One region of the Promicromonospora sp. NPDC019610 genome, then DNA from elsewhere that is predicted to be linked to it. Evidence: predicted binding sites of a transcription regulator. Region 1 holds the regulator's gene; the other holds the start of a gene.
What was found. Region 1 encodes HrcA, which represses chaperone genes, less so after heat shock. Its sites were predicted from a motif close to TTNGCACTCGNNNNNNNCGAGTGCNAA; they were not measured.

Region 1 (14,272 bases):
GACCTGGTACTCCTCCGACAGTACCTCGGCCAGCATGGCCGCGATGTCCTGGTCGTCCTCCACGACCAGGAGCGCGGGACGCTGCGCGGCCCGGTCATCCATGCTCCACCTCCTGGGCGTTCGCGTGCGGTGCTCGCGCCCATCCTTCCGCCGAAGCTCCAAGAATCCGCCAAGAATCGCGGCCGCGCCCATTCTGAGTCGAGTCTTAGAACCCGCGTCGGACGCTGGTGCCATGGGCACTCTGCAACGCGGTACACGGACACCGGCACCACCCGTCGCGCCACCCGCCCCGGTGGCGCGCGACGGGCTGCGACACCTGCGGGCCTGGCGGACGGCGGGGATCGCCGCGCTCTGGCTGACCAGCCTGTTCGTCGTGGCCCTGTGGGTCAGCGGCGGGGGCGTCCAGGCCGCCGGGCAGGGCGGCGCGCCGCTGGTGACGACCCTCGGCCGGCTGACCGGGCTGGTGTCGGCCAACCTGCTGCTCTACCAGGTGCTCCTGATGGCCAGGGTGCCGCTGTTCGAGCGAGCGTTCGGTCGCGACGCCCTGACCCGGGCGCACCGCCGCACCGGGTTCTGGTCGTTCTGGCTGTTCCTCGCCCACATCGTGCTCATCACCCTCGGCTACGCGGCCGTGGCCCATTCCGGCTTCCTCGCCCAGCTCTGGCTGCTGGTCCGCGACTACCCGGGCATGCTGCTGGCCGCCGCGGGCACCGTGCTCCTGGTGGGGGTGGTGGGCCTGTCGATCCGGCGCGCCCGGCGCCGGATGCGGTACGAGTCCTGGCACCTGCTGCACCTGTACGCCTACCTGGGGGTGGGTCTGGCGCTCCCGCACCAGCTGTGGACCGGTGCCGACTTCCTCGCCTCGCCGGCGGCCACCTGGTACTGGTGGACGCTGTGGGCGGTCGCCGCCGGCTGCGTCCTGGTCTACCGGGTCGCCGTGCCCCTCCTGCGGTCGGTGCGGCACGACCTGCGCGTGGCCGAGGTGGTGCCCGACGGGCGCGACGGGGTCACGGTGCGCATGACCGGACGCGGCCTGGACCGGCTCGGCGTCCGGGCCGGTCAGTTCCTCGTCTGGCGCTTCCTCGACGGGCCCGGCTGGACCCGGGGCCACCCGTTCTCCGTGTCGGCACGCCCCGCGCCGGACGGGCTGAGCATCACGGCGCGCGTCGTGGGTGACGGCACGGCCCGGCTGACCCGGCTGCGCCCGGGTACGAGGGCCCTGGTCGAGGGGCCCTACGGTCACCTCGTCGGCGCCCACCGGGAGGGCACCAAGCTCCTGATGCTCGGGGCGGGCGCCGGCGTCGCGCCCCTGGTCGCACTGCTCCAGGCGGAGCACTACGCACCGGGCGACGCGACCCTGGTGACCCGCGACAGCAGCCCCGAGGCCGCGCTGCTGAGCGGCGAGGTCGCCACGCTGGTCCGGGAGCGCGGCGTGCGGCACCAGCCGCTCGACGGTCCCCGCACGCACGTGAGCTCGCCCTGGCTGCCCGGGGCGTACGAGGCGTGGCAGGGGCCCCAGCTCATCGCGCACCTGGCTCCGGACCTGGCCGAGCACGACGTCTACCTGTGCGGACCCGTGCCCTGGATGGACGCGGTGCGCGCCGATCTCGACCGGCTGGGGGTGCCGCGCTCGCGCGTCCACTCCGAGGCGTTCGCCGTCTGACGACGATGACCACGAGAGGAGCATCCATGAGCAGGATCGTCTACGCGCTGCTCGCCACCCTCACCTGCCTGGTGCTGCTGTTCGGCTACCGGACCTCCACCGAGGTGGTCCTGCCGACGGCGGTCGCCCCGGCCCCGTCCGGGAACGGGTCCACCCGATCGTCCGGGCCTGCCGGATCGTCCGGATCGTCCGGCACGTCCGGCACGGGAGGGGGCACGGGGGCGCCGTCGTCCGGCCTGCACGACGGCACCTATCAGGGCAGCACCGTTGCCACGCAGTGGGGGCCGGTGCAGGTGCAGATCACCGTCTCGGGCGGACGGATCACCGATGCCCAGACCCTCCAGCAGCCGAGCGGCAACGGCACGGACGAGCGGATCAACGGCTACGCCATCCCGGTGCTCGACGGCGAGGTGCTCGACGCCCAGAGCGCCCAGATCGACATGGTCTCCGGGGCCACCGTCACGAGCACCGGCTACCTCGGCTCGCTGCAGAGCGCCATCGACCAGGCCCACGGCTGAGGGGACGACGATCATGCGGCACGACGACCCTCGCCGGCTGGTCGAGGTGGAACAGGTCATGGGGATGCCGATCAGCGTGCACGTCGTCCTCGGCCACGGTGCGCACGACACGGACCGCGCCGCCCCGGTCGTGCGCCCCGCGATCGGGCGCGTGTTCGACCACCTGCGCACGGTCGACCGGGTCTTCTCGACGTACCGGGCGGACTCCGACGTGCTGCGCCTCGCGCGGGGCGAGCTGGAGCTGGTGGACGCCGACCCGATGGTCGAGGACGTGCTCCGCGAGGCGACCGCTGCCGAGGTGGCGACCCGTGGGCGGTTCTCGGCGTGGTGGCGCGGCTGGTTCGACCCGACGGGCCTGGTCAAGGGCTGGGCGGTGGAGCAGGCCACCGCCGCGCACCTGGCGCCGCTGCTGTCCGAGCCGTACGTGACGGCGGTGGGCGTCAACGCCGGCGGCGACCTGCAGCTGCGCACCGACCCCGCCTCCGACTGGCGCTGGCGCGTGGGGATCGCCGACCCGGCGGACCGCACCGCAGTGCTCGCCACGATCGACGTCGACGACGGGGCGGTCGCCACCTCGGGCACCGCGGAGCGCGGCCTGCACGTCGTCGACCCCGCGACGGGACGGCCCGCGACCAGAGTCCGCTCCGCGACCGTCGTGGCGGACCGCCTGTCGCACGCGGACCTCTGGGCGACCGCCGCCGTCGTCGCCGGTTTCGACGACCTCGGCTGGCTCGCGGACGCGGACACCGCGCAAGGGATGCTCGTGGCACCCGACGGCCGGATCAGGCGGTGGACCGGCAGCACCGAGGTGACGGTCGTCGAGCGGTCCGCCTGATCAGGCGAAGCCGGGCAGCTCGCCGCCGGCGAGCAGGTGGGCGTGCACGTGGAAGACCGTCTGGCCCGCCTTGGGTCCGGTGTTGAAGATCAGGCGGTACTGGCCGTCGGCGAGCTCGCTCGCCACGCCGTCCGCCAGCGCGACCACGCCCGCCAGGCCGTCGGGGTCCGACGCCGCGAACGCGGGCACGTCCGGGTAGTGCTCCCGGGGGACCACGAGGACATGCACGGGCGCCTTGGGCGCGATGTCGCGGAAGGCGATGGCGGTGTCCGACGAATCGACCAGATCCGCAGGGATCTCCCCCGCGACGATCTTGCAGAAGAGGCAGTCGGGGCTGTCGGTACTCGTCATGTCGGCAGGCTACCGGCGGTCGTGCACGCGTCGCGCCCGCAGGCGGCCGCGACGCCCCGGCCAGGGGCGCACCAGGATTTCCCATTCCGTTGCATGATTCGAAATGCCTGGGTGAAGGTGATGTGGGAGAGTTTGCGGCGTTCGATGGAGATTGGCGTACTGAGACACCTTTTTGGTGTCGTCCAACCTCGCAGGTCCCGTCGGTCGCCCCTCACACCACACACAGCAGTCACCTGGAGGTTCGCGTGGGTTGGTTCATCGCCCAATCGCTCGCATTCATCATCATCGCGGCCCTGATCGGCCTCGCGATCGGCATCTGGATCGGCTGGCTCGTCTGGGGCCGCCGCGCCAAGGGCAAGCACACCGCCGAGAAGGCGGAGGCGACCGCGCAGACCGATGCCGCGACGAAGGCCGAGGCGAAGGACGCCGAGGCCGTCCCCGCGCTCGCCGTCGCCGGTGCCGCTGGCGCCGCCGCGACCGAGGCCACGGCCGGCGCCGCGAAGCAGGACGCGGATACCGCCGCCGCCACGGACACCGTGCTGCCCGTGGCCGACGAGGCCTCGGAGGCGGGTGCGGACGCCGCCGGCGCGGCCGACGACGCGCAGGACGCTGCCGAGCAGGACGGCACCGCCCCGGACCGGAAGAGTGACGAGCAGGGCGAGGGCAAGCCTGCCGAGGGCGGGCAGGACGTCGAGGCCGACGGGTCCGACGTCGTCGCCGAGGCCGAGGCCGTGGCCCGCGCGGCGGCCGAGGCGGACGCCGCTGCCAAGGCGGCCGCGCCGGCCGAGACCGACACGCCGGCCGAGACCGCCGTCGACACCGCGGCCGCGGCCGCCGTCGACACCGCGGCCGATGCCGCCTCCGACATCGCGGCCGCGGCCGAGACCCCGGACGACCTGCAGCGGATCGAGGGCATCGGGCCGAAGATCGCGGCCGCGCTGGCGGCCGCCGGCTACCCGACGTACGCGAAGATCGCGGCGGCGTCCGAGGACGAGCTGCGCCAGGCCGTCGCGGGCCAGGGCATCAAGTTCGCGCCGGCGGCCAGCAGCTGGGCCGACCAGGCGCAGTACCTCGTCGACAACGACGCCGCCGGCCTGGAGGAGTACCAGGACTACCTCGTGGGCGGCCAGGAGCGGCGCGCGAAGTTCAACGAGAACGTGGACTACACGGACGTCGACGAGGTCGAGGGCGCCGAGGCCAAGGCCGCCGCGCTCGCCGCGGACGAGGCCGCCGCCGCGGCGGAGACCACCCCGGAACCCGAACCCGAGCCCGAGCCCGAGCCCGAGCCGCAGGATCTCCAGCGGATCGAGGGCATCGGACCCAAGATCGAGACCGCCCTCAAGGCCGCCGGCTACACCACGTACGCCAAGGTCGCGGGCGCGAGCGAGGACGAGCTGCGCGAGGCGCTCACCGCGAGCGGCATCACCTTCGCCCCGGCCGCCACGAGCTGGGCCGACCAGGCGCAGTACCTGGTGGACGGCGACGAGGACGGCCTGCGCGAGTTCCAGGACTACCTGATCGGCGGCCAGGACCGCGCCTCGAAGTTCAAGGAGAACGTCGACTACGCCGACGTCGACGAGATCGAGGGCGCCGAGGCCAAGGCCGCGGCCATCGCCGAGGACGAGGCGGAGGCCGCCGCGACCCCGGAGCCGGACAGCGCGCCGGAGCCCGAGCCCGCCCCCGCCGTCGAGCCGGAGCCCGCGGCCGCCGCCGTCGAGCCCGAGCCCGCGCCCGAGCCGCAGGACCTGCAGCGGATCGAGGGCATCGGGCCCAAGATCGAGTCCACCCTGAAGGCCGCGGGCTACGCGACGTACGCGAAGATCGCGGGCGCGACCGAGGACGAGCTGCGCGCGGCGCTCGCCACGGGCGGCGTCACGTTCGCCCCGGCGGCCGTGAGCTGGGCCGAGCAGGCGCAGTACCTGGCCGACGGCGACGAGGACGGCCTGCAGGAGTTCCAGGACTACCTGATCGGCGGCCAGGACCGCCGGGCCCGGTTCAAGGAGAACGTCGACTACACCGACGTGGACGAGATCGAGGGCGCCGAGGCCAAGGCCGAGGCGATCGCCGAGGACGAGGCCAAGGCCGCGGCCGCCGACGGTGACGCCGAGCCCACGCAGTCCGAGGTGAAGGCATGAACCTGAAGGTCGTGCTGCCCCCGGTGATCATCGTGGTCCTCGGGATGGGTGCCCTGTCGGGTGTCCAGAACACGGGCTTCCGCGAGCACATCGAGTCCACGCTGACGGAGAGCGCGCAGGGGGCCCTCTCCGCGGCGGGGCTCGACGGGGTGGACGTCTCGTTCGCGGGGCGCGACGCCGACGTGACCGCGCCGACGGACGCCGAGGCGCTGGCGGCCGCCGACGTCGTCGGCGGGGTCGAGGGCGTCCGGGCCGCCGCGGCCTACGGCCCCGACGGGCTGGTCTCCCCGGAGGACGGCGCGGCGGAGGACGGCGCGGCGGAGAACGACGCGGACACGGCAGAGCACGCCGCGACGGAGGCGTTGGCCGAGGCGACGACCTCACCCGAGCCGACCGCGACGCCGTCGGACAGCGAGACGAAGGACGCCGGGGACGACACGAAGAAGGACGACGACAAGAAGGACGAGCCGAGGCGCGAGCCGACCCGCGAGGAGCGGGAGAAGGCGCAGGAGGACCTCGTCGAGATCCCGAACATCACGTTCGTCACGGACAGCGCGCGGCTGACCAAGGACGGCCGCACGGTGGTGAAGGAGGCCGCCGAGGTGCTCGCGGAACACCTGGAGGTCGAGGTCCGCGTCGAGGGGCACACCGACTCGGTCGGCACCGAGGCGCACAACCAGCGGCTGAGCGAGCGCCGGGCGGAGGCCGTGGTCGACGAGCTCGTGGAGCTGGGCGTGGACCGCGACCGGCTGACGTGGAAGGGCTTCGGCGAGTCCGACCCGCTGGTCGTCCCGCGCACGTTCGCGGACCTGGAGAAGAACCGCCGCGTGGAGTTCGACGTCACCAACTGACCCCACTCGCCCGCCACCTCGTTGAGTGCTGGGTATTTGTTGCTCTGGAGCCTCCAGAGCAACAAATACCCAGCACTCAACGGTTTCGCGGGGGTGGGGTTACCAGCGGCCCAGGCGGTCGCTCAGGAGGGCTATCGCGATCGGGCCCGCCGTCGACGTGCGGAGCACGTGGGGCCCCAGGCGGGCCGTGACCGCACCCGCCTCCGTGAGCACGGCGACCTCGGCCTCCGAGATCCCGCCCTCGGGTCCGACGACGAGGAGCAGGGCCCCGGCGTCGGGCAGCGGGACCGCCGACAGGCCCGTCGTCGCCTCCTCGTGCAGCACCACCACGGCGCCGCCCGCGGCGACCACGTCGCGGGTGCGGGCCGCGAGCTGCTTGGTGCTCAGGGACACGTCGACGTCGGGGATGCGCGCCCGACGGGCCTGCTTGGTCGCGGCCCGGACGGTGCTGATCCAGCGGGCCCGTGACTTGGCGGCACGGTCCCCGCGCCACACCACGACGGACCGCTCGGCCTGCCAGGGGATGATCGCGTCCACCCCGGTCTCCGTGGCGGCCTCGATCGCCATCTCGTCGCGGTCGCCCTTGGCGAGGGCCTGCACGAGCGTCACGACGACGTCGGGCACGGGCTCGACGACGGCCTGCTCGACGCGCAGGTGCACCTCGGCGCCGTGCACGGCCTCGACGACGGTCCGCAGGCGCACGCCCGCGCCGTCGACCACGTCGATCCGCTCCCCCGGCCCGCGCCGCTGGACGACGCCGGCGTGCCGGCCCTCGGCGCCGTCGAGCACGTACAGCGCACCCGCGCCGTACTCGGACAGCGGGTGGGCGGCGGACGCCTCGGCGAGAAAGACTGGCGCGCTCATCGGTGCGCGGTCAGCGCCCGCTGAGCTTGTCGCGCAGGCGCGAGAAGACGCCGCCCTGGACCGTCGCGAGCCGCGGCTCGGGCCGCTCCTCGCCGCGCAGCGCCGCGAGCTGCTGCATCAGCGCGGTCTGCTCCTCGTCGAGGCTCGTGGGGACCTGGACCTCGATGTGCACGTTGAGGTCGCCGCGCCCGTTGGAGTGCAGGTGCCCCACGCCGAGGCCCTTGAGGGTCATGACCTGGCCGGGCTGCGTGCCGGGGCGCAGGTCGATCTCCTGGAGGCCGTCCAGCGTGTCGAGCTCGAGCACGGTGCCGAGGGCGGCCGCCGTCATCGGCACCTGGAGGGTGCAGTGCAGCTCGTCGCCGCGCCGCACGAACGTGTCGTGCGCGCGCTCGCGGATCTCCACGTACAGGTCGCCGGCGGGGCCGCCACCGGGGCCCACCTCGCCCTGAGCGGAGAGCTTGATGCGCGTGCCGGTGTCGACGCCGGCGGGGACGTTGACCGCGACGGTGCGCCGCGAGCGCACGCGGCCCTCGCCGGAGCAGTCGGTGCAGGGCTCGGGGATCACCGTGCCGAAGCCGCCGCAGGCGGAGCACGGCTGGTTGGTCATGACCTGGCCGAGGAACGAGCGGGCGACGCGCTGCACGGAGCCGCGGCCCTGGCAGACGTCGCAGGTGCGGGCGTGGGTGCCCGGCCGCGCGCCGTCGCCGCCGCAGGTGTTGCAGACCACCGCGGTGTCGACCTGGATCTCGCGCTTGGCACCGAACACGGCCTCGGCGAGGTCGAGGTCGAGGCGCACGAGCGCGTCGTTGCCGCGCCGCGCGCGCGGGACCGGGCCGGTCGGCTGCCCGCCGCCGAAGAAGGTCTCGAAGATGTCCTGGAACCCGAACCCGGCGCCGAACCCGCCGCCCGCGCCGCCGCCGGGCGACGTCGGGTCCACACCCATGTCGTACTGCTGGCGCTTGTCGGGGTTGGACAGCACCTCGTACGCGCGCGCGACGTCCTTGAACCGGTCCTCGCCCGCGTCGCCGGCCACGTCCGGGTGCAGCTCGCGGGCCAGCTTGCGGTATGCCTTCTTGATCTGCTCGGGCGAGGCGTCGCGCGGAACACCGAGAATCTCGTAGTAGTCGGTCACAGGTCTCTCTTCGTGATGAGGTGAGTAGTCAGCTGGGCAGCACTCGCGACAGGTAGCGCGCGACGGCGCGGACCGCGGCGATGGTGCCCGGATAGTCCATACGGGTGGGGCCGATCGAGCTCAGGATCGCGACGGTGTCGCCGTCGGACGAGCCGTAGCCGGACGTGACGACGGAGGTCTCCGCCAGTCCCGCCAGCCGGTTCTCGTGTCCGATGCTCACCGCCACCTTGGCGTCGTCGGTCATGTCGGTGAGGAGGCCGAGCAGGACGACCTGCTCCTCGAGCGCCTCCAGGACGGGCCGCAGGCCCTGCTCGAAACGCATGCCGGAACGTGCCAGGTTGGCCTGGCCGGTCAGGACGATCCGCTCCTCGCTCTCCTCGGCGAGCGCGGCGGTGACCACCTCGGCCACAGCCGTCGCCAGGGGGCGGTGCTCGGCCGGCATCGCCTCGGCGACCCCGGCGAACGCGTCACCGAGGTCGGCGAGCCGGCGGCCGGCGGTCGCCGCGTTCAGGCGGGCGCGCAGCTCGCCGAGCGTGCCGTCGTCCAGGTCGACGGGCACGTCGAGGAAGCGCTGCTCCACCCGGCCGGTGTCCGTGATGACGACGACGAGGAGCCGCCCCTCGGCGGTCGGCACGAGCTCCAGGTGCCGCAGCCCGGACCGCCGCAGCGACGGGTACTGGACCACGGCGACCTGGCCGGTGAGCTGGGCGATGAGCCGCCCGGCGCGGGCCACGACGTCGTCCAGGTCGACCGCCTCGGACAGGAAGGTCTCGATGGCCCGCCTCTGCGGGACGGACAGCGGCCGCACCTCGGCGAGCTGGTCCACGAAGAGGCGGTAGCCCTTGTCGGTGGGGATGCGCCCCGCCGAGGTGTGCGGCTGGGCGATGAGCCCGGCCTCCTCCAGGGCGGCCATGTCGTTGCGGACCGTGGCCGGGGAGACGCCGAGCTGGTGGCGCTCCGTGAGAATGCGCGAACCGACGGGCTCCCGTGTGCGGACATAGTCCTCCACGATGGCCCGCAGGACATCGAGTCTGCGTTCCTCGCTCACCGCGCTCACCTCCGTCCCCAGGTAGAACGTCCGGGACGTGCACCCGGGTTCCGGCCCGCTCACCGACACTGCCTTCCAGCACTCTCACCGACCGAGTGCCAATCTTACGCGGCACGCGCCACCCGCCGGGTCGCCGACCCGCCGCTTGCCCCGCACACCCGGGCCGGCCGCGCCGTCCCGCCCCGGCAAACACGCGCCTGACCTGCATGTCCTACCGTTCGCCGAGGGCTGAGCACCGAGCATAGGGCGATGCCTTAGGCGCGCCCACCCCGCATCGCGAACCCGACGCGAAAGATGCGGCGACCGCCCGATCCGCGCGACGTACCTCACAGACGAACCTGGAATCACCGCCGGCGAGGGGCCGGCGGTGACACCGGGAGGAACCACCATGTTCGGTTTTTCGGACTACGCCGAGTACCGCCGCAACGAGCGGGAGCTCGACCAGCGCAACGAGCGGGCCCGCGTGGCCCGGGAGCAGAAGGACGCGGCCCGCCGGCAGGCCGCCGCGCAGCGCACCGCCGAGCGCGGTGCCCGGGCCAAGGCGGCCGACGCCGTCCGGCCGCGGGTCGCCTGATCCCGTAGGGAGGGCGACCGTGCCGGGCGGCGGACAGGCCCGCGAGAGCGGCGGGCCGGCCGACGAGAGGAAACAGAACGACCACGGACCGGCATGGGACGATGAGCCCATGCCGGTCCCCCGTGCCCGCCTGGTGGGCCGAGCCCCCGAGCTCGGCGCGCTCGAGGCCGCTCTCGCCGACGTCCGCTCCGGCGGCAGCCGCACCCTGGTGATCGCCGGCGAGGCCGGGATCGGCAAGACCCGCCTGCTCGACGAGCTCACCTCCCGGGCCGACGGCGCCCACGTGATCGTCGGCCAGTGCGCCGACGAGGGCTCGGGACCGCTCCCCTACGCGGCCCTGGCCGGGCTCCTGAACGGCGTCGTCCGGACGATGGGCCACGAGGCGGTCGTCGCCGCGGCCGGCCCCGCTGCGGGCGCCCTGTCCGCCCTCGCTCCCCAGCTCGTCGCACCCACGCCCGACGCCGGGGCCGACCGAGTCCCCGAGGTCCTCACGGACCTGCTCGCCGGGCTCGCGCGCGAGCGCCCCGTCGTGGTGGTCATCGAGGACCTGCACTGGTCCGACGACGTCACGCGCGCCGTCGCGCTCCGCCTCGCCCGCACCACGCCGCCGGGCCTGCTCCTGCTGCTCACCTACCGCAGCGACGACGTCTCGCGCGCCCACCCCCTGCGCACCGTCATGGCCGAGCTCGACCGGGCCCGCCTCATCACACGCCTCGAGCTGGCCCGCCTGGGCCAGACGGAGATCCGGGAGATGGCGCAGGACCTGCTGGACGCCGGCCTCGACGCCGAGTCGCTCGCCGACCTGGCGGACCGCAGCGAGGGCGTCCCCTTCTACGTCGAGGAGCTGGTCGGCTTCCTCGGCACCGACCTGCCCGACTCGCTGCGCGACATCCTCCTGCTGCGCTACTGGAACCTGAGCCGCGCGGCCCAGGCACTGTGCCGCGTGGTCGCGGCCGCCGGCCCGCGCGTCTGGTACGACGTGCTCGACGACGTCCTCGCGGATCCCTCGACGGGGTCCGGCCCGCGCACCGTCCCCGACGCCGGTCCCGGACCGGACGCCGGCGTCGTCCCGAACACCGGCGTCGAACCGGAGGAGGCGGTCCGCGAGGCGGTCGAGGCACAGGTGCTGGTCGTCACCGAGGTCGGGTACGCGTTCCGGCACGCCCTGGTCCAGGAAGCGGTGTACGCCGAGCTGCTGCCCGGCGAGCGGCGTCGGCTGCACGCCGCCTACGCACGCGCGCTGGAGCAGGCGCTGCACCGGCGCGCCCGGTCGGTCGCGAAGCTGTCCCGCATCGCCGACCACTGGTGGCGCGCCGGGATGCTCGGCAAGGCGCTCGCGGCGGCCGTCGAGGGGCACCGGGCCGCGGCGGATGGGGCGGCGTCGTCCACCGCGGTCGCTCTGGGTGAGCGTGCCCTGGAGCTCTGGGACCAGGTGCCCGACGCCGAGGCCGTGGCCGGCCTGCCGCACCACGAGCTGCTGCGCTCCGTCGCCGAGGCCCTGCGCGGCTCGACCCGGACCGCCCGTGCCCTGGCCGTGGCGCACGAGGCGCTCGACGAATGGCCCGCCGACGACCCGGCGGGACTCGCCGGCATGCTCTCCGACACGGCACTCATCGCGGGCCACGCCGGCTCGGGCGAGGGGCCCGAGCTCATCGAACGGGCCCTGGCGCTCGTCGAGCCCGGCCGGGACGACGTCGTGCGCGGCCAGCTCCTGATGCTGCGGGCGCGCCGCGCGATGCTCGGCGGCCGGCCCAAGGAGGCGATCGAGGCCGCGACGGCCGCCTACGAGGCCGCCCGTGCGATCGGCAACGACGAGGTCATGTCGGTCACGCTGAACCTGCGGGGCGTGAGCCGCGTCCAGCTCGGCGACACCGGCGGCTTCGCGGAGATCGACGCCGGCCGCGAGGCGGCCGGGGACACCTGGCACGGGCTGAGCCGGTACTACGTCAACGGGTCGGACGCCCGGCTCGTCGTGGGCGACTGGACCCGGGCGGCGGAGATCGCCCAGGAGGGGATCGGCGCGGCGCGGCGACACGGCTCGTCCGACTCGACCCGGCTGATGATCGAGGGAAACCTCGCCGAGGCGCAGATCGGGCGCGGCGACTGGGCCGAGGCCGCCGCCTGGTACGAGCGGACGATCCCGCCGATCCACGACAGCGTCTACTCCGCCTACCTCAGCGAGCGCCGGATCTGGCTCATGATGTGGCAGGGCGAGGTGGAGCAGGCGCAGGCCGAGGCGCGCCGCAGGGCCGCGAGCTGGGAGCGGTTCGGGCGCCTGGAGGAGCAGATCAGGTCGCGCACCAGCGTGACGCTGGCGGAGCTCGCGCTGCTGCGCGACGAGCCGGCCGAGGCCCTGGAGCGCATGTCGGTGGTGGTCGCCCCGGACCGCCCGCGCATGCCGGCCTACGACCTGCAGCAGCTCGCGGCGGCGGCCCAGGCGATCGCCCGGCTGCGCTCGGCCGGGCAGGACGTGGCCGACGCTCCCTACCGGGCGGTCCTTGCCCAGTGCGCGCACTGGCCGACGTTCCCGTTGTGGTCGGCACTGTTCGAGGCGGAGCTCGGTACCGGCCCGTGGGCCGCCGTCGCCGACCTGCCCGGTGCCGGGCCCGTGCACCTGCGCCCGTACGCGCTGTCGCGCGAGGGCGCGCGCCTGCTGGAGGCCGGGGACCGGGGCGGTGCCCGGTCGACGCTGGGGTCGGCCGTCGCGGAGGCGGAGAAGATCGGGGCGGGGCTGATCGTCCGGCAGGCGCAGGGGCTTCTCGACCGGGCGGGGCTGGCCGGCACGGCAGGGCCGGCCGGGCGGGCCGGCCTGACCGGCCGGGCCGAGGAGCGGCGTCCTGCCGAGGGGCCGGACGCCGGGACCGACGCGCTCACCGCCCGCGAACGGCAGGTGCTGGCCCTGGTGGCCGAGGGCCTGACGAACGGGCAGATCGCCGAGCGGCTGTTCATCTCGGCCAAGACCGCGTCGGTGCACGTCTCGGCGATCCTCCGCAAGCTGGGCGTCGCAACCCGCACGGAGGCGGCCCTCCGCGCCACCCGCTGACCCCCGCCGGCCCACCCGCCCGCCCTCGTGGAGTGCGGGCTGTCCGCGCCGGATGACACTCCGGGAGCACGGATATCCAGCACTCAACGAGAAGGGCGACCTAGGCTCGCGGCGTGGTCGACGAACGGTATGGAGCCGATGTGCTGTCCCCCCAGTTTCCCGGCGCGCAGCGAGGGCGGCGGCCGACGTCGCAGCCCACGCCCGCCGAGCTGGGCCTCGTGGTCGAGGAGGTCGAGACCGGCTGGGTCGGCGCCGTGGTGCGCGTCGAGAAGTCGGGCGGCATGCACGTGGTGGTCCTGGAGGACCGCCGGGGCCGCACCCGCACCTTCCCGCTCGGCCCGGGATTCTGGGTCGAGGGCAAGCCCGTCGAGCTCACCGCGCCCGTCGTGCACCGCGCCCCCGCGCAGCCCACCCGCACGGCCTCCGGCTCCGTCGCGGTGCACGGCGCCCGGGCGCGCGTCGCCCGCGGCAGCCGCATCTGGGTGGAGGGCAAGCACGACGCCGAGCTCGTGGAGAAGGTCTGGGGCGACGACCTGCGCGTCGAGGGTGTGGTGGTCGAGATGCTCGACGGCGTCGACCACCTCGCCGAGCGCCTCGCCGAGTTCGGGCCCGACGCCGAGCGCCGGGTCGGCGTGCTCGTGGACCACCTGGTGCCCGGGTCGAAGGAGCAGCGGCTCACCGACGAGGCGCTGGGTACCGTCCCCACGGGCACCGTGCTCGTGCTGGGCCACCCCTACGTCGACGTGTGGCAGGCGGTGCGCGCCGAGCGCCTCGGGCTGGAGCGCTGGCCCGTGATCGACCGCGGCACCGAGTGGAAGCTGGGCATCCTGCGGTCCCTGGGCTGGCCTGCGCAGACGCAGGCGGACGTCGCCCGCGGCTGGCAGCGGATCCTGGGCACGGTGCGCGACTTCCGGGACCTCGACCCGGCCCTTCTGGGACGCGTCGAAGAACTTATCGATTTCGTGACCGTCTCGTAAGGCACAGCCTCTACGGTTGGTCATATGTCCGAAAACCCGCAGGAGCCGCAGACTCCTCAGCAGCCCGGCCCGGCGCCGCAGCAGCCCGGTCCCGCACCTCAGCAGCCGCAGGACGCCCCGGCCTACGGGACGCCCCAGCCCCAGCCCCAGTCGCCGTACCAGGGTCCGCCGGCGGCGGGTCCGGCGTACAGCACCGGCTACGGTCCCGGCGCGCCGTACCAGCCCCAGCCGCTCACCCCGTCGGACGAGCGCATGTGGACGGTCTTCGCCCAGGTCGGCGC
Region 2 (14,272 bases), on a different contig from region 1:
GTCTCCGCGATCGTCGCGGGCGTGCTCGCCGTCGCCTTCACCGTCCCCGTCGTCGCCGTCCAGGCCACCGGCAACGCCCGCGTGCGCAACGGCGCGAGCGAGATCGAGAAGGCCGACGCCGTCATCGTGCTCGGGGCGGGGCTCCGCAGCGACGGCACGCCGTCGACCTACCTGCGCCGCCGGGTCGAGGGCGGCGCCGAGCTGTACCGCGCGGGCGTCGCGCCCACGGTGATCCTGAGCGGTGACGCCCACGACAACCCCGACGGCACCCGGTACGACGAGCCCGGCTCGATGCGCGCGTGGCTGCTGGACAACGACCTCGGCGTGCCCGACGACGCGATCGTGCTGGACCGCGAGGGCTTCAACACCACGGCCACCTGCCGCCGCGCGCACGACCTGTACGGGGTGCGCACCGCCGTCGTCGTCACGCAGGACTACCACCTGCGCCGCACGCTCTACTCCTGCGTGGAGGCCGGCCTGGACGCCGTGGGTGTCGGCGTCAGCGCCGCGAGCGTCCAGCCGGCGCAGTGGGCCTGGTGGCACGTGCGCGAGCTGCCCGCGAGCTGGAAGGCCGCCGTCCGCTCGCTCGCGCGACGCCGCCCCCGCTGACTCACCTCTTCTTCGGGGTGACCCACAGGTGGATCGTGCCCTCGACCACCACGGTCCCGTCCGCGAGCACGCCGCGCACGCGCACGGGCAGGTCCTTGTCGTCGCCGTCCCACTGCGCCTGGTCGGTCTCGGCCACGCAGGTGACGTCGCCGGTCGACTTGGCCAGGTAGGACACCTCCATGCCCTTGGGCAGCCACCGCTTGTCGTCGGGCACGGTGGCCTCGGCGAGCGAGCCCATGGCCATCTCCAGCCCGTTGCAGACCGCGATCGCGTGCACCGTGCCGATGTGGTTCCGGTTGCGCCACCGGTTGGGGACGACCACCTCGCCGTAGTTCGGCCGCATGTCGACCACGCGCGGGGCGATGGTGCCGAAGTACGGGGCCTTGAAGCTGTAGGCCACGCTGAAGATCCGCTTCCCGAGCAGACCGCCGATCACCGGCAGCGAGTTGGCGGACTTCCAGAAGGCATGGAGCTGCGTCGTCATGCGGGTGAGCGTACTCGCCCCGGTGACGACCGTTCACAACTTCGACGACCAATTCGGTCGCCGCCCCCGACCGCCGCTCCGGGCGCCACCCCGACCGCTCAGGACATGCGCAGCTTGCGCATGACCCCCAGCGCCGTGGTGAGCACCCGGCTCGGGGTGTCCCCGCCCAGGCCGTAGAGGTTGTCGAGCGTGGCGCCGACCCGCGCGCCGCGCGCCGTGACCACGGTCTGCTGCCGCGTCAGGCCGGCGATCGACGCCGCCCCGTGCCGCGCGCCGAGCCCCGAGGCCTTCCAGCCGCCGAGCGGCGCGGAGACCGAGCCCCAGGTCATCGTGTACCCGTCGTTGATCGCGACCGACCCGGTCTCGATCCGGGCGGCCACCCGGCGTGCCCGGGCGACGTCCCTGGTCCAGACGGCAGCGTGCAGCCCGTACTCGGTGTCGTTGATGACGGTGACGGCGTCCTCGTCGCAGTCGACCCGCGTGATCGTGACGACCGGCCCGAACGTCTCTTCGCGGGACACCACAGCCTGCGCCGGCACGTCGTCGAGCACGGTCGGCGCGTAGAAGTACGGGCCGACGTCGGCGCGGTGCACCCCGCCGGCGAGCACCCGGGCACCCCGGGCCAGCGCGTCGTCCACGTGCGCCGTCACCTTGTCGAGCTGTGCGGCGGAGGTGAGCGAGCCGATGTCGGCGGAGTAGTCGAGGGCCGGGCTGAGCCGCAGGTTCCGCACCGCGCGCACGAACTTCGCGACAAACTCGTCGGCGATCGCCTCGTGCACCACCAGACGTTCGACGGAGACGCACAGCTGGCCGGCGTTCGAGAAGCAGGCCCGAACGATGCCGGGCACTGCCGCGGCGACGTCGACGTCCTCCGCCACGTAGAGCGCGTTCTTGCCGCCCAGCTCCAGCGTGGCCCCGATGAGCCGCTCGCCCGCCCGCGCCGCGACCTTGCGGCCGGTCGCGGTGGACCCGGTGAACGCCACGTGGTCGACGTGCTCGACCAGCGCCTCGCCCACGTCGGGGCCGCCGGCCACCACCTGGAACAGGCCCGCCGGCAGGCCGGCGTCGTCCAGGGCCTCGGCCGCCCACAGGGCGGTGAGGGTGGTCTGCGGGTCTGGCTTGAGCACCACGGCGTTGCCGGCCAGGAGCGCAGGCAGCGCCTCCGAGAGCGCGAGCACCAGCGGGAAGTTCCACGGCGCGATGGCGCCGACGACGCCGACGGGTCGGCGGTGCACCTGCACGCCCGTGAGCAGCGGGATCATGCCCCCGGACCGGCGGGACGCGAGATAGCGCTCGCCGCGCACGGCGTAGTGCCGAGCGACCTGCGCGATGTCCGCGATCTCCTCGAAGGCGGCACGGCGCGACTTGCCGGTCTCGAGCTGGATCAGGTCGAGCGCCTCGGACTGTCTCTCCAGGACGATGCGGCCGAGGCGCTGGAGCACCCCGGCGCGGTCGCGCACCGACAGGCGCGCCCAGCCGCGCTGCGCGACCCGCGCGCGGACGACGGAAGCGGCCACGTCGTCGGCGGAGGAGATCGGAAAGGTCACGAGCGGAGCACCCGTGAACGGGCACATCGAGCGGTGCGTGCCGGAAGCCTCGGACGTCGCGATCCGCGCCACGAGCGGCGCCATCACGCCCGGCTCGAGGACGAAGGTTCCCTGCGGGTGCTCAGGGTCGAGCACCCCGCCGACGGCACCACTCGCTGCTGCGTCGGCTGCTGTGTCGTCGATCATGGCGGCCACCCTACGCGCAAAACCCTGCACCACGTATTGATAGATGTGTGAAACTGACTTTCATAGCGGTTGTTCGCAGCGGCCGCCATCTCGCCTCGATCCGCGGCAGCGAGTCAGTTCGGCTGGACCCAGCGCCCCAGCACAGAGGTCTCCTGGTCGGCGTAGCCGAGCCGCTCGTAGAAGCTGAGCACGTCCCTGTTGGTGCTGCGCACCATGAGCTGGATCTTGCGCGCGCCGTGCGCCACCAGCCAGGCCTCGGCGGCCACGACGGCCGCCCGGCCCAGCCCCGTGCCCTGCAGGCCGGGCGCGACGGCCACGTAGTAGAGCCAGCCCCGGTGCCCGTCGTAGCCGGCCATCGCGGACGCCGCCACGCGGCCGTGGGCGCGCGCGACGAGGACCGTCGAGCACGCGCCCGCACGGGCGTCGGCGATGTCCAGGTGCGGGTCGTTCCAGGGTCGGGTCAGCCCGCACTCCCGCCACAGCTCGACCACCTGGTCGACGTCGGCGTCGGTGATCTCGACGAACTCGCCGTCGGCCGCGGGCGCGGCCGCGAGGACCAGGGCGAGCGGCTCGCCGCTCCGCACGGCGCTCACCGGGGCTGGTACGGGGAGACGACGACCTCGACCCGCTGGAACTCCTTGAGGTCGGAGTAGCCGGTCGTGGCCATGGCCCGGCGCAGGGCGCCGACGAGGTTGAGGGTGCCGTCGGCCTGCTTGCCCGGCCCGAAGAGGATCTCCTCCAGCGTGCCGACCGTGCCCACCTCGACCCGCTCGCCGCGCGGGAGCTGCGGGTGGTGCGCCTCGGGGCCCCAGTGGAAGCCCTTCCCGGGCGCCTCGGCGGCCCGCGCGAGCGCGGCACCGAGCATGACGGCGTCCGCGCCGCAGGCCACGGCCTTGACGATGTCGCCGGAGTGGCCCACGCCGCCGTCGGCGATCACGTGGACGTACCGGCCGCCCGACTCGTCGAGGTAGTCGCGGCGGGCCGCGGCGACGTCGGCCACCGACGTGGCCATGGGCGCGTGGATGCCGAGGCTCACCCGCGTGGTGTGGGCGGCGCCGCCGCCGAAGCCGACGAGCACTCCCGCCGCGCCCGTGCGCATCAGGTGCAGCGCCGCGGTGTACGTCGAGGCCCCGCCGACGACGACGGGCACGTCCAGCTCGTAGATGAACCGCTTGAGGTTGAGGGGCTCGGCGTTGCCCGACACGTGCTCGGCCGAGACCGTGGTGCCGCGGATGACGAACAGGTCGACACCGGCGTCGACCACCGTCTTGTAGAACTCCTGGGTGCGCTGCGGGGTGAGCGCGCCGGCGACCGTGACGCCCGCGGAGCGGATCTCCTTGAGGCGCTGCGTGATCAGCTCCGGCTTGATCGGCTCGGAGTAGATGGCCTGCATCCGGTGCGTGGCCTCGTCGGCCGGCAGCTCCGCGATCTCGGCCAGCAGCGGCTCGGGCGACTCGTACCGGGTCCACAGGCCCTCGAGGTCGAGCACGCCCAGACCGCCGAACCGGCCCAGCGCGACGGCGCTGTCCGGCGTCATCACGGAGTCCATCGGGGCCGCGACGATCGGCAGGTCGAAGTGGTACGCGTCGATCTGCCAGCCGACCGAGACATCCTTCGGGTCGCGTGTGCGCCGGGACGGCACCACCGCGATGTCGTCGAAGGAATAGGCGCGCCGCCCACGCTTTCCGCGTCCGATCTCGATCTCGTTGCTCACCCGCCAAGCCTACCCATCGCTGCTGACCCGGCGCGCAGTGTCTCGTGATGTGCGGGGTGGCACGAACCACAGTGTCAGTGACCGGTGGCAGGGTTCTCCCTGGACGCACCGGGAAACCCGGACGAGCAGGGAGGACACCATGAACGAGACCTGGATCCACAGGCCGCTGCTGGGCTTCGACACGGAGACCACAGGGGTGGACGTCACGGGCGACCGCATCGTCACGGCAGCCCTCGTGCTGCGCACGCCCGGAGCGGGCACGGAGGTCCGCACCTGGCTGATGGACCCGGGTGTGGAGATACCGGAGGAGGCCTCGGCCATCCACGGCATCTCCACCGAGCACGCGCGCGCCCACGGCGTCGCGCCCCTGGAGGCGCTGGAGGAGATCGCCGCCGAGCTCGCCACGCACCTGGCCGACGGCGTCCCCGTGGTCGCCTACAACGCGGCCTTCGACCTCTCGCTGCTCGACGCCGAGCTGCACCGCCACGGGCTCAAGACCCTGCCCCAGCGCCTGGGCCGCGCGGTCGAGCCCGTCGTGGACCCGCTGGTCATCGACCGCTGGCTGGACCGGTACCGCCCGGGCAAGCGCCGGCTCGGCGACCTGTCGGAGTGGTACGGCGTCACCTCCGACGGCGACCTGCACACCGCCGAGGTGGACGTGCTCGCCACGCTCGACGTGCTGGAGGCGCTGGCCCGCCGGTTCCCGCAGCTCGCCCGCATGCCCCTGGCCGACCTGCACCAGCAGCAGATCGGCGCGCACCGCCAGTGGGCGGTGAGCTTCAACGAGTGGCGCCGCGAGCAGGGCCTGACCGGACCCGACGCGTCGGGCGCCTGGCCGGTGCAGCACTCGGCGATCGGCTGACCGGCGCCGCGGGGCAGGCCGCGCCCCGGGAGAAACCGGGGCGCAGCCCCGGTCAGCGCGGGTACACGGCGTCGACCTCGACCTCGACGAGCCAGCCGTCCACCGGGAGGTTCTCGACCTCCAGCGCGAAACGCGACGGCCGGGCCTCGTTGACGACCATCGGTTCGGTCGTGACCGACCCGAGCTGCACGTCGAGCACGTCGCCGGTGGCCAGGTTCGTGTTGGCGAAGAACTGGCGGTAGGCCCGGTTCCACCCGGCAAAGTCCATCTTCTCCGCGCCCGCCGGGTTCTGCAGGAACACGCGCATCGAGACGACGTCGTCGTAGGACAGCCCGGCCTTGTCGAGGTTCTCGCCGATCCGCATCAGGGCGTTGATGCCCTGCGCCTCCGTGAGGGTGACGCCGGCGGGCAGCTCACCGCCGGGGAAGACGTCCGTGGGGATGTACCGCTGCTCGGCGGTCACCCCGGGCGTGGTGTTGCGGGCGGCCGGGCCGAGGCCGGAGGACTTGTACCAGGAGACGTTCTTGCCGATGGCCACGCCGTCGGCGATGAGCGGGGTGTCCCCGGTGACGAACGAATGGGCCTGCGTGGGATCAGGTCGGAAGACGTGGGCGGCGGCGAAGGCGGTCCCGGGGACCGCGATCGCGGCGGTGAGGACGACGGCGGTGATCAGCGCGGCACGATTCTTCATGGTGCTCCTCCATCTGGCCGGGTCGGGCGCAGCGGCGGCGCCCGGTCGTGGTGGCCCGGCGGTCGGCACCGGGTGGCGCGGACGCTAGCCACGGGGAGTTTCGGTGGGATGTCCGCTTCGGGTCGGATCGGGAACGCCGTCCGCGCGCCGCTCGAATCGTTCCTGCGCAAACGCTGACCTGCGGCAAAACCCGGAAACAACATGGTTACTGGGCGCAACTACACAGAAACGGCGGAGACTCGCAGCGGTGACCTGCGCTCCCTAGCGTCCGGCACGGCGCTGACGGCGGTACCTGGCTCCCCCACCAGGGCACGCCGCCCGTCAGGCCTGTCGACACGAGGGGTAGGGACCGTGGTCACCGAGAAGAGCACCTCCGGCGTCTCCCGCCGCAACTTCCTGCAGGCCGTCGGCGCGGGGTCCAGCGCCGGCGTCATGTTCGCGACGATGGGCGCGATGGGGCTGGCCCCCACCGCGTCCGCCCAGCCCAGGGCGGAGTCCTGGGTCCCGCCGAAGAGCGGCGACTTCACGCTGACCGGCCGGTCCGCCAAGAAGGTCGTCGTCGTCGGGGCCGGTCCCGCCGGCCTCGCCACCGCATACGAGCTCCAGAAGGCCGGCTACCGGGTGACCGTGCTCGAGGCGCGGCACCGCCCCGGCGGGCGCACCCTGACGATCCGCGGCGGGGACAGCGAGACCGACATCAACGGCGTGCGGCAGACCGCGCGGTTCCCCGACGGCATCTACATGAACGCCGGCGCGGGCCGCATCGCCCAGTGGATGGTCACCATGGACTACATCCGCGAGCTGGGCGTGCCGTACGAGGTGTTCACCAACGCGAACGCCGACGCCTACCTCTACAACGAACGGTCCGGCGCGACGCCGGGCAACCCCGTGCGGTACCGCACCGCCAAGGCGGACGTCTTCGGCTACACCTCAGAGCTGCTGCACCACGCCACGGACCAGGGCGCCCTGGACCAGAAGCTGACCGCCGCGGACAAGGACAACCTGCGCTCCTTCCTGCGGAGCTGGGGCTCGCTCAAGGCCGACGGCACCTACGCCGGCGGGAGCAACCGCGGCTTCGACGTCTACCCGTCGGCCTGGAACGAGCACGGCACCCCCCTGCCGGGACCTGGCACGGTCTCCGAGGTGCTGGCCTCGAAGGTGGGCCAGTACTTCCCGTTCGAGATCAACTGGGAACAGTCGATGCTCATGTTCCAGCCCAAGGGCGGCATGGACACGACCTACCAGTACCTGGTGCGGGCCATCGGCTCTCACAACGTGCAGTTCGAGTCGCCCGTCACCGGCGTCGAGAACACCGGCCGCGGCGTCAAGGTCACGTACACGCCCCGGAACGGCAGGGCGCGTCAGATCGAGGCGGACTTCGCCGTCGTCGCGGCGCCGGCGGGCCTCATGCGGCGGTGGGACACCAACTGGGGCACGGAGATCGACGCGGCGCTCGGCGAGTTCGCCGTCGGCTCCCCCGCGGGCAAGATCGGCCTGCAGTACAAGTCCCGGTTCTGGGAGGACGACCACCGGATCTTCGGCGGAATCACCGAGACCGACATGGACCTGGCCCACATCTGGTACCCGTCGTACGGGTACGGCGAGCGCAAGGGTCTGGTCGTGGGCTACTACAACACCGGCACCAACGCCCGCACGTACGGCGACCTGGCACCGAAGCAGCGCGAGCTGCGCGCCGTCGAGCAGGGCGTGAAGATCCACGGCGAGAAGTACCGCACCGAGCTGGAGAGCTCGTTCTCCATCGCCTGGCACAAGGTGCCGTACATCGAGGGCGCCTGGGCCTACCCGAACACCTCGTCGGCGGGCTTCCGACTGCTGCAGCAGGGGGCGGGCAACGTGTACTTCGCCGGCGACTGGATGTCGGAGGTGTCCGCGTGGCAGCACGGCGCCTTCTGGTCCGCCCGCTACGCGGTGCAGGCCCTGCACGCACGCGTCATGTCCAGCTGATCGGCCGCCCGCGGGCCGAGCTTGTCGAGACCTGGTGAGGTCTCGACAAGCTCGACCGGCGAGGTCGAGCTCGACCCGCGGAGACTCAGAAGCCGCTGTAGTTCGGCGCCTCGACCGTCATCTGCACGTCGTGCGGGTGGCTCTCCTTGAGCGACGCCGACGTGATGCGGACGAACCGGCCGTTCGCCTGCAGCTCCGGGACGGTCCGCGCACCGGTGTAGAACATCGTCTGGTGCAGACCGCCGATGAGCTGGTGCGCCACGGTGGCCAGCGGCCCCTTGTACGCGACCTGGCCCTCGATGCCCTCGGGCACGATCTTGTCGTCGCTGGTGACCTCGGCCTGGAAGTACCGGTCCTTGGAGTAGGACTTCTTGCCGCGCGAGGACATGGCGCCCATCGAGCCCATGCCGCGGTAGGTCTTGAACTGCTTGCCGTTGACGAGCACCAGGTCGCCCGGGGTCTCCTCGCAGCCCGCGAACAGCGAGCCCAGCATCACGGACTCGGCGCCAGCCACGATGGCCTTGCCGATCTCGCCCGAGTGCTTGAGGCCGCCGTCGGCGATGACGGGCACGCCCGCCGGCTTGCAGGCGAGCGACGCCTCGTAGACGGCGGTGATCTGCGGCACGCCCACGCCGGTCACGACGCGGGTGGTGCAGATGGAGCCCGGTCCCACGCCCACCTTCACGGCGTCGGCCCCGGCGTCGACGAACGCCTGCGCGCCCTGGCGCGTGGCGACGTTCCCGCCGATCACCTGGACGTCCTTGGTGGCGGGGTCGGTCTTGAGGCGCTTGACCATGTCGATCAGCATCCGCACGTTGCCGTGCGCGGTGTCGGCCACGAGCACGTCCACGCCGGCCTCGATCAGGGCGGTGGCGCGCTGCCACGCGTCGCCGAAGTAGCCGATCGCCGCGCCGACCATGAGGCGGCCCTGGCCGTCCTTGGACGAGTTCGGGAACTGCTCGGACTTCACGAAGTCCTTGACGGTGATGAGCCCCGTGATGCGGCCGTCGGGGTCGATCAGCGGCAGGCGCTCCAGCTTGTGCTTGCGCAGCAGCAGCGTGGCGTCGTCCCGCGAGATGCCGGCCGGGCCGGTGATCAGCGGCTGCGGCGTCATCACCTCGTCCACCTTGGTGGTGGCCCACTCGGCGACGGGCGTGAAGCGCAGGTCGCGGTTGGTGACCATGCCGATGAGCTTGTTCTCGGTGTCGACCACCGGGAAGCCCGAGATCCGGAACTGGCCCGCGAGGGTGTCGAGCTCCTCGAGCGTGGCGTCCGGGCCGATCGTGACGGGGTTCGTGATGATGCCGGTCTGCGTGCGCTTCACGAGGTCGACCTGGGTGGCCTGGTCCTCGATGGAGAGGTTGCGGTGCAGCACGCCGAGGCCACCCTGACGCGCCATGGCGATCGCCATGGCCGACTCGGTGACCGTGTCCATCGCCGCTGAGATCAGCGGGATCTTGAGCGAGATCTCGCGCGTGAGGCGAGACGTCGTGTCGATGTCCGACGGCGCCAGGTCGGAGTAACCCGGCAGCAGCAGGACGTCGTCATAGGTGAGCCCGAGGAAACCGAACGGGTCGCCCGGCGAGGTCTGGTCCGTCATGCAGCAAGTCTACGGCCGTCGCGACCGCAGATCTCGGCCGGGCCGTGGTACCGGCCCGAGGCGTGCGTCACCTCGCCTTGATGACGGCGAGCACCTCGTGGAGCAGCCCCGTGAACGAGCGCACCCGCTGCACCGTGGGCCCGAACGGCAGCTCCGTCGCGGCGGCGTCGGCCCGCAGTCCCACGAAGATCGGCAGCTCCGGGTAGCTCTCGTTCACGGCGTGCACGACGTCGAGGTCCGGCTTGTTCTGCGTGGTCGCCAGCACCACCGCCGTCGGGCGGACCATGGTGACGAGCTCGACCGAACGGTGGGTGCTCGCGGGGCCCGTGACGATGCGCGCCATCGAACCCTGCGCGGCCAGCGCGGCGGCGAGGGCGTGCGCCGAGAGCGGCACCACCTCGTCCGGGGCGGCGAACACCAGCACGATCTTGCGCATCCGGCTCGGGTGGTTGGCCGGCGGGCCGCCCGCCTCGACCATGACCCGCTCGAACTCCTCGATGTAGTTGCGCAGGGCACGCAGCGCGGCCGTCGCGAGCACGACCTCGGGCATCTCACCGGGACCGGCCAGGACCGTCCGCTCCGACAGCCGGAGCCAGGCGGGCTCGACGAGCTCGGTCCACCAGGTGGCCGGGTCGCCGTCCGGGCCGAGCACGAGGAGGTTGTCGCAGGCGGTCCGGCTGTAGGCCAGCGCGGCGTCGACCAGGGCGGACACCCGGCCCGACGTCGGCGCCGGCGAGGCGGCGGACCGCGGCCCGCCGGCCGGCGCCGAGGCCCCGCCGCCGGTCGCGCCACCGGGCAGTGCTCGCAGCCGCGCACGCCCCCGCGGTTCCTCGGAGCGCTCGCCGCCGGACACCGGGGCGGGGTCGTCGGCCTCGTCGCCGGACGTGGCCCGGGGCTCGTCCGCCTCCTCGACGACCTCGTCGTCCGGGTCGTCCGGGGCCTCGACGGTGCCGACGAACTGCTCCGCGAAGTCGTGCTCGTCGGCGTCCGCCCCGCCCTCGACCTGGACCGCGGGCAGCGCCGGGGCGGTGCGGGTGGCGACCTCGAGCTCGGCGTCCCCCGCCTCGACGGCGGCGCGAGCGGCGTCCACCGGCGCCACGCCCTCCAGGGTCAGGCGGCGCATCACCAGGAGCCGGGCGACGTCGTCCGGCGTGTAGCGGCGGTGCGATCCGGCGGTGCGGCCCGAGGGACCGAGGCCGTATCTGCGGTCCCACGTGCGGAGGGTCGCGGGAGCGACCCCGAGGCGGCGGGCAACGGCGGCGACAGCCAGTCCGGGGCTGGATGTACGTGACCCGCCCGAGTTCTGGGCGGGTCGCGAAGAAGTCATGGACTCGATTCTGCCGACCTGGCCCTCTCCGCGCCACTGCGAAACCCGGCGTGCCGCCGATCTCGGTGGATTTCGGTTCACAATCATACAAATCCGGTCAGTGTCGACCTGCTTCTCGCTGGCCCGATTCGAGCCCGATGACGCGAAACTGCCCCTTGAACAACTTCTGCACAACTTGTAAGTTGTTCGCCATGACGGAGATCTCGAGGCTTCCCGGTCCGGTGATGGAACTGTGGGAATGGCAGTACCAGGGCGCGTGCCGCGACGCGGACGACACCCTCTTCTTCCACCCCGAGGGTGAGCGTGGATCGACCCGCCGCAGGCGCGCCGAGGCCGCCAAGGCGATCTGCCGCTCCTGCCCCGTGATGATGCAGTGCCGCGAGCAGTCGCTCCGCGTGCGCGAGCCGTACGGCGTGTGGGGCGGGCTCAGCGAGGACGAGCGGTCGGCGATCCTCGCCGGCAAGTCCGTCTCCGCCTGACCCGGGTGCACAACTTCTGACGTTCGGGCGTGACGCGTTTCTGTCGCACGCCCCGCTGGGAACGCGCGCCCGCTGTGCACGCCTGCCTGCTTCGATGCCGAGGCAGCACCAGCCACGACGGTCTCCGGACAGGACGAAGGCCCCGCACCGATCCGGTGCGGGGCCTTCGCCTGTCTGGCGTGAGCTGGAATCAGCCCACGACCACCGCGAGGACGTCGCGGGTCGAGAGCACCAGGTACTCCTCACCCGCGTACTTGACCTCGGTGCCGCCGTACTTGGAGTAGATCACCTTGTCACCGACGGCGACGTCCAGCGGCACACGGTTGCCGTTGTCGTCGATACGGCCCTGGCCCACGGCCAGAACCTCGCCCTCCTGGGGCTTCTCCTTGGCGGTGTCCGGGATGACCAGGCCGGAAGCGGTCGTGGTCTCGGCTTCGAGAGCCTTGACGACGATCCGGTCCTCGAGCGGCTTGATGGGGACCGACACGTCGGACCTCCCTCTTTCGTGAGCGGATCGAGTGATCAGCTGCGTGGTTGACTTCAGGGGCTCGAACGTTCGACGGTCCGCCGTCGTCGCGGGTGCCGGCGGGCACGAACGTCTGGGTCCTCCGCCGAGGGCCCCGGCGACCGGGATCCGCGGCGATGAACAACCCCAAATCTAGGTCGGCGCTAGCACTCGGTCAAGGCGAGTGCCAATCGCGTGGAGCACCTCACACGCCCGGCGCGCGACGCGCCGTCCGCACTTCGAGATCTGGCCATCTCTACGAAAAGGTTGCGTGCAGCCACTCGTCACGACCTGGACAAACGTGGAAAGATCTTCCCATGGATGCGGCGATTCTGAGCAAACTCCTCAGCCCTGACGGCTGGGCCCTGCTTGCGGCTCTTCCGCCGTACGACGAGCGCGACGCGATGAAGACGGTGACCACCCTGCGCGCCCAGGGCGTCGCGGCGGACCTCGCGGCCGCCGTGGTCACCCAGTCCCGGCTGCGCGCCCGCGCACGGGCCAAGTTCGGCGACTTCGCCGACGGGATGCTGTTCACCGCCGACGGTCTGGAGCAGGCCACGCGGCTCGTGGTCGCGGCGCTGCACGCCCGACGGTACCTCGACGCGGGCGTGACCACGCTCGCGGACCTCACCTGCGGCATCGGCGCCGACTCCCTCGCCTTCGCCGGCACGGGCCTGCGCGTCGTCGCGACCGACCTCGACGAGACCACCGCCGCCATCGCACGGTGGAACCTGCGCCACTTCCCCGAGGCGGAGGTACGGCACGCCGACGGCCTGACGCTCGACCTGCACGCCGAGGGGATCGACGCCGTCTACGCCGACCCCGCCCGGCGCGTGCGCGGCGGCCGGGGTGGCCGTGCCAGCCGCATCTTCGACCCGCGCGCCTACGAACCCCCGCTCGACGCCGTCTGGGCGCTGCGGGAGTCGGTGCCCGCCGTCGGCATCAAGGTGGGTCCCGGCATCGCGCACGAGGGGCTGCCCGACGACGCCGAGACCCAGTGGGTCTCGGTCAACGGCGACGTGGTCGAGGCCGGGCTCTGGTTCGGCCCGCTCGCGCCCGACGGTCCCGGCCGTTCGGCACTCGTCCTACGTTCGTTCACCGACGACGACGGCAAGGAGCACACCCTCAGCCGCACCCTGCGCGGCGACGGCACGGAGCCGGACGTCGGCGACGTCGGACAGTATCTCTACGAGCCGGACGGCGCGGTCATCCGGGCCGGGCTCGTGGGCGAGGCGGCCGCCGAGCTGGGTGGACGCCTCGTCGACCCGACCATCGCGTACGTCACCACCGACGACGCCGCCGTCCTGCCCCCGGCGCGGCCCGCCGAGGCGGCAGGGGCGCAGGCGCCGATCGCGACGGGGTACCGGGTGCTCGACACCATGCCGTTCGGCCTGAAGCGGCTCAAGTCCTATCTCCGCGACCGGAACGTCGGGCGCATCACGATCAAGAAGCGGGGCACCGCGGTGGTGCCCGAACAACTTCGCAAGCAGCTCGTACTCACCGGAACCGAGGAGGCGACGATCGTGCTCACCCGTGTGGCAGGCAACCAACAGGTACTCCTCGTCGAGCCGCTGGGAGCCGTATGAGCTCGCCGGTCCGGCTCGGCTTCGGCGAATCCCCACGGTCGACCGTGGGCATCGAGTGGGAGATCGGGCTCGTGGAGCGCGACACCGCCGATCTGTGCCAGGCTGGCCCGGAGGTGCTGGAGGCTCTCGCGCGCGACGGCGGGAACCCGCAGCTGGACCGCTCGGGGCACGTCGTCCCGCACGTCACCGGCGAGTACATGAAGAACACCGTCGAGCTGGTCACCGGCGTCGGCCGGACCGTGGCCGACGCCGGGGCGGACCTCAGCCGCACGCTCGACCGTGTGCGGACGGTCACGGACCCGATGGGCCTCGAGCTCATGGGCGGCGGCACCCACCCGTTCGCGAAGGGGAGCCACCAGGAGATCGGCGAGAAGGAGCGCTACGCCCGCATCCGCGAGCGCACGGGCGTGTGGGGTGCGCAGCTCATCATCTGGGGGCTGCACGTCCACGTCGGGATCGAGCACCGGGACAAGGCGCTGCCGCTGATGCGCGGGATGCTGAAGTACTTTCCGCACCTGCAGGCGCTGTCCGCCGGGTCGCCGTACTGGGCCGGCGAGCACTCGGGATACGCCTCGAACCGCTCGCTGCTGTTCCAGCAGATCCCGAGCTCGGGCCTGCCGGTCGCGTTCGAGACCTGGGGGGAGCTCGAGGCGTACGCGGGCGACATGCAGCACATCGGAGCCGTCGAGGCGTTCAACGAGGTGCACTGGGACATCC

Region 2: a site for HrcA is predicted at 12,134-12,160, ahead of groES (co-chaperone GroES). Genes of this name have one in related genera too.

Annotation. Positions count from the first base shown of each region.
Region 1 covers NZ_JBIRXX010000004.1:277,620-291,891, reverse strand. Annotated here, with positions in the region: gene ACH45N_RS26175 (response regulator transcription factor) at 1-102, opposite strand, end outside; gene ACH45N_RS26170 (ferric reductase-like transmembrane domain-containing protein) at 233-1,663, shown strand; gene ACH45N_RS26165 (FMN-binding protein) at 1,690-2,181, shown strand; gene ACH45N_RS26160 (FAD:protein FMN transferase) at 2,195-3,016, shown strand; gene ACH45N_RS26155 (histidine triad nucleotide-binding protein) at 3,017-3,367, opposite strand; gene ACH45N_RS26150 (helix-hairpin-helix domain-containing protein) at 3,613-5,502, shown strand; gene ACH45N_RS26145 (OmpA family protein) at 5,499-6,353, shown strand; gene ACH45N_RS26140 (16S rRNA (uracil(1498)-N(3))-methyltransferase) at 6,453-7,217, opposite strand; gene dnaJ (molecular chaperone DnaJ) at 7,228-8,349, opposite strand; gene hrcA (heat-inducible transcriptional repressor HrcA) at 8,378-9,397, opposite strand; gene ACH45N_RS26125 (hypothetical protein) at 9,786-9,971, shown strand; gene ACH45N_RS26120 (AAA family ATPase) at 10,081-13,014, shown strand; gene ACH45N_RS26115 (DUF3097 domain-containing protein) at 13,128-13,991, shown strand; gene ACH45N_RS26110 (DUF4870 domain-containing protein) at 14,016-14,272, shown strand, end outside.
Region 2 covers NZ_JBIRXX010000001.1:1,118,934-1,133,205, reverse strand. Annotated here, with positions in the region: gene ACH45N_RS05000 (vancomycin high temperature exclusion protein) at 1-609, shown strand, start outside; gene ACH45N_RS04995 (hotdog fold domain-containing protein) at 611-1,093, opposite strand; gene ACH45N_RS04990 (succinic semialdehyde dehydrogenase) at 1,192-2,826, opposite strand; gene ACH45N_RS04985 (GNAT family acetyltransferase) at 2,940-3,419, opposite strand; gene ACH45N_RS04980 (GuaB3 family IMP dehydrogenase-related protein) at 3,416-4,540, opposite strand; gene ACH45N_RS04975 (exonuclease domain-containing protein) at 4,680-5,402, shown strand; gene ACH45N_RS04970 (Rid family hydrolase) at 5,455-6,093, opposite strand; gene ACH45N_RS04965 (FAD-dependent oxidoreductase) at 6,445-8,058, shown strand; gene guaB (IMP dehydrogenase) at 8,144-9,658, opposite strand; gene ACH45N_RS04955 (MerR family transcriptional regulator) at 9,726-10,985, opposite strand; gene ACH45N_RS04950 (WhiB family transcriptional regulator) at 11,177-11,464, shown strand; gene groES (co-chaperone GroES) at 11,655-11,951, opposite strand; gene ACH45N_RS04940 (methyltransferase domain-containing protein) at 12,287-13,555, shown strand; gene ACH45N_RS04935 (glutamate--cysteine ligase) at 13,552-14,272, shown strand, end outside.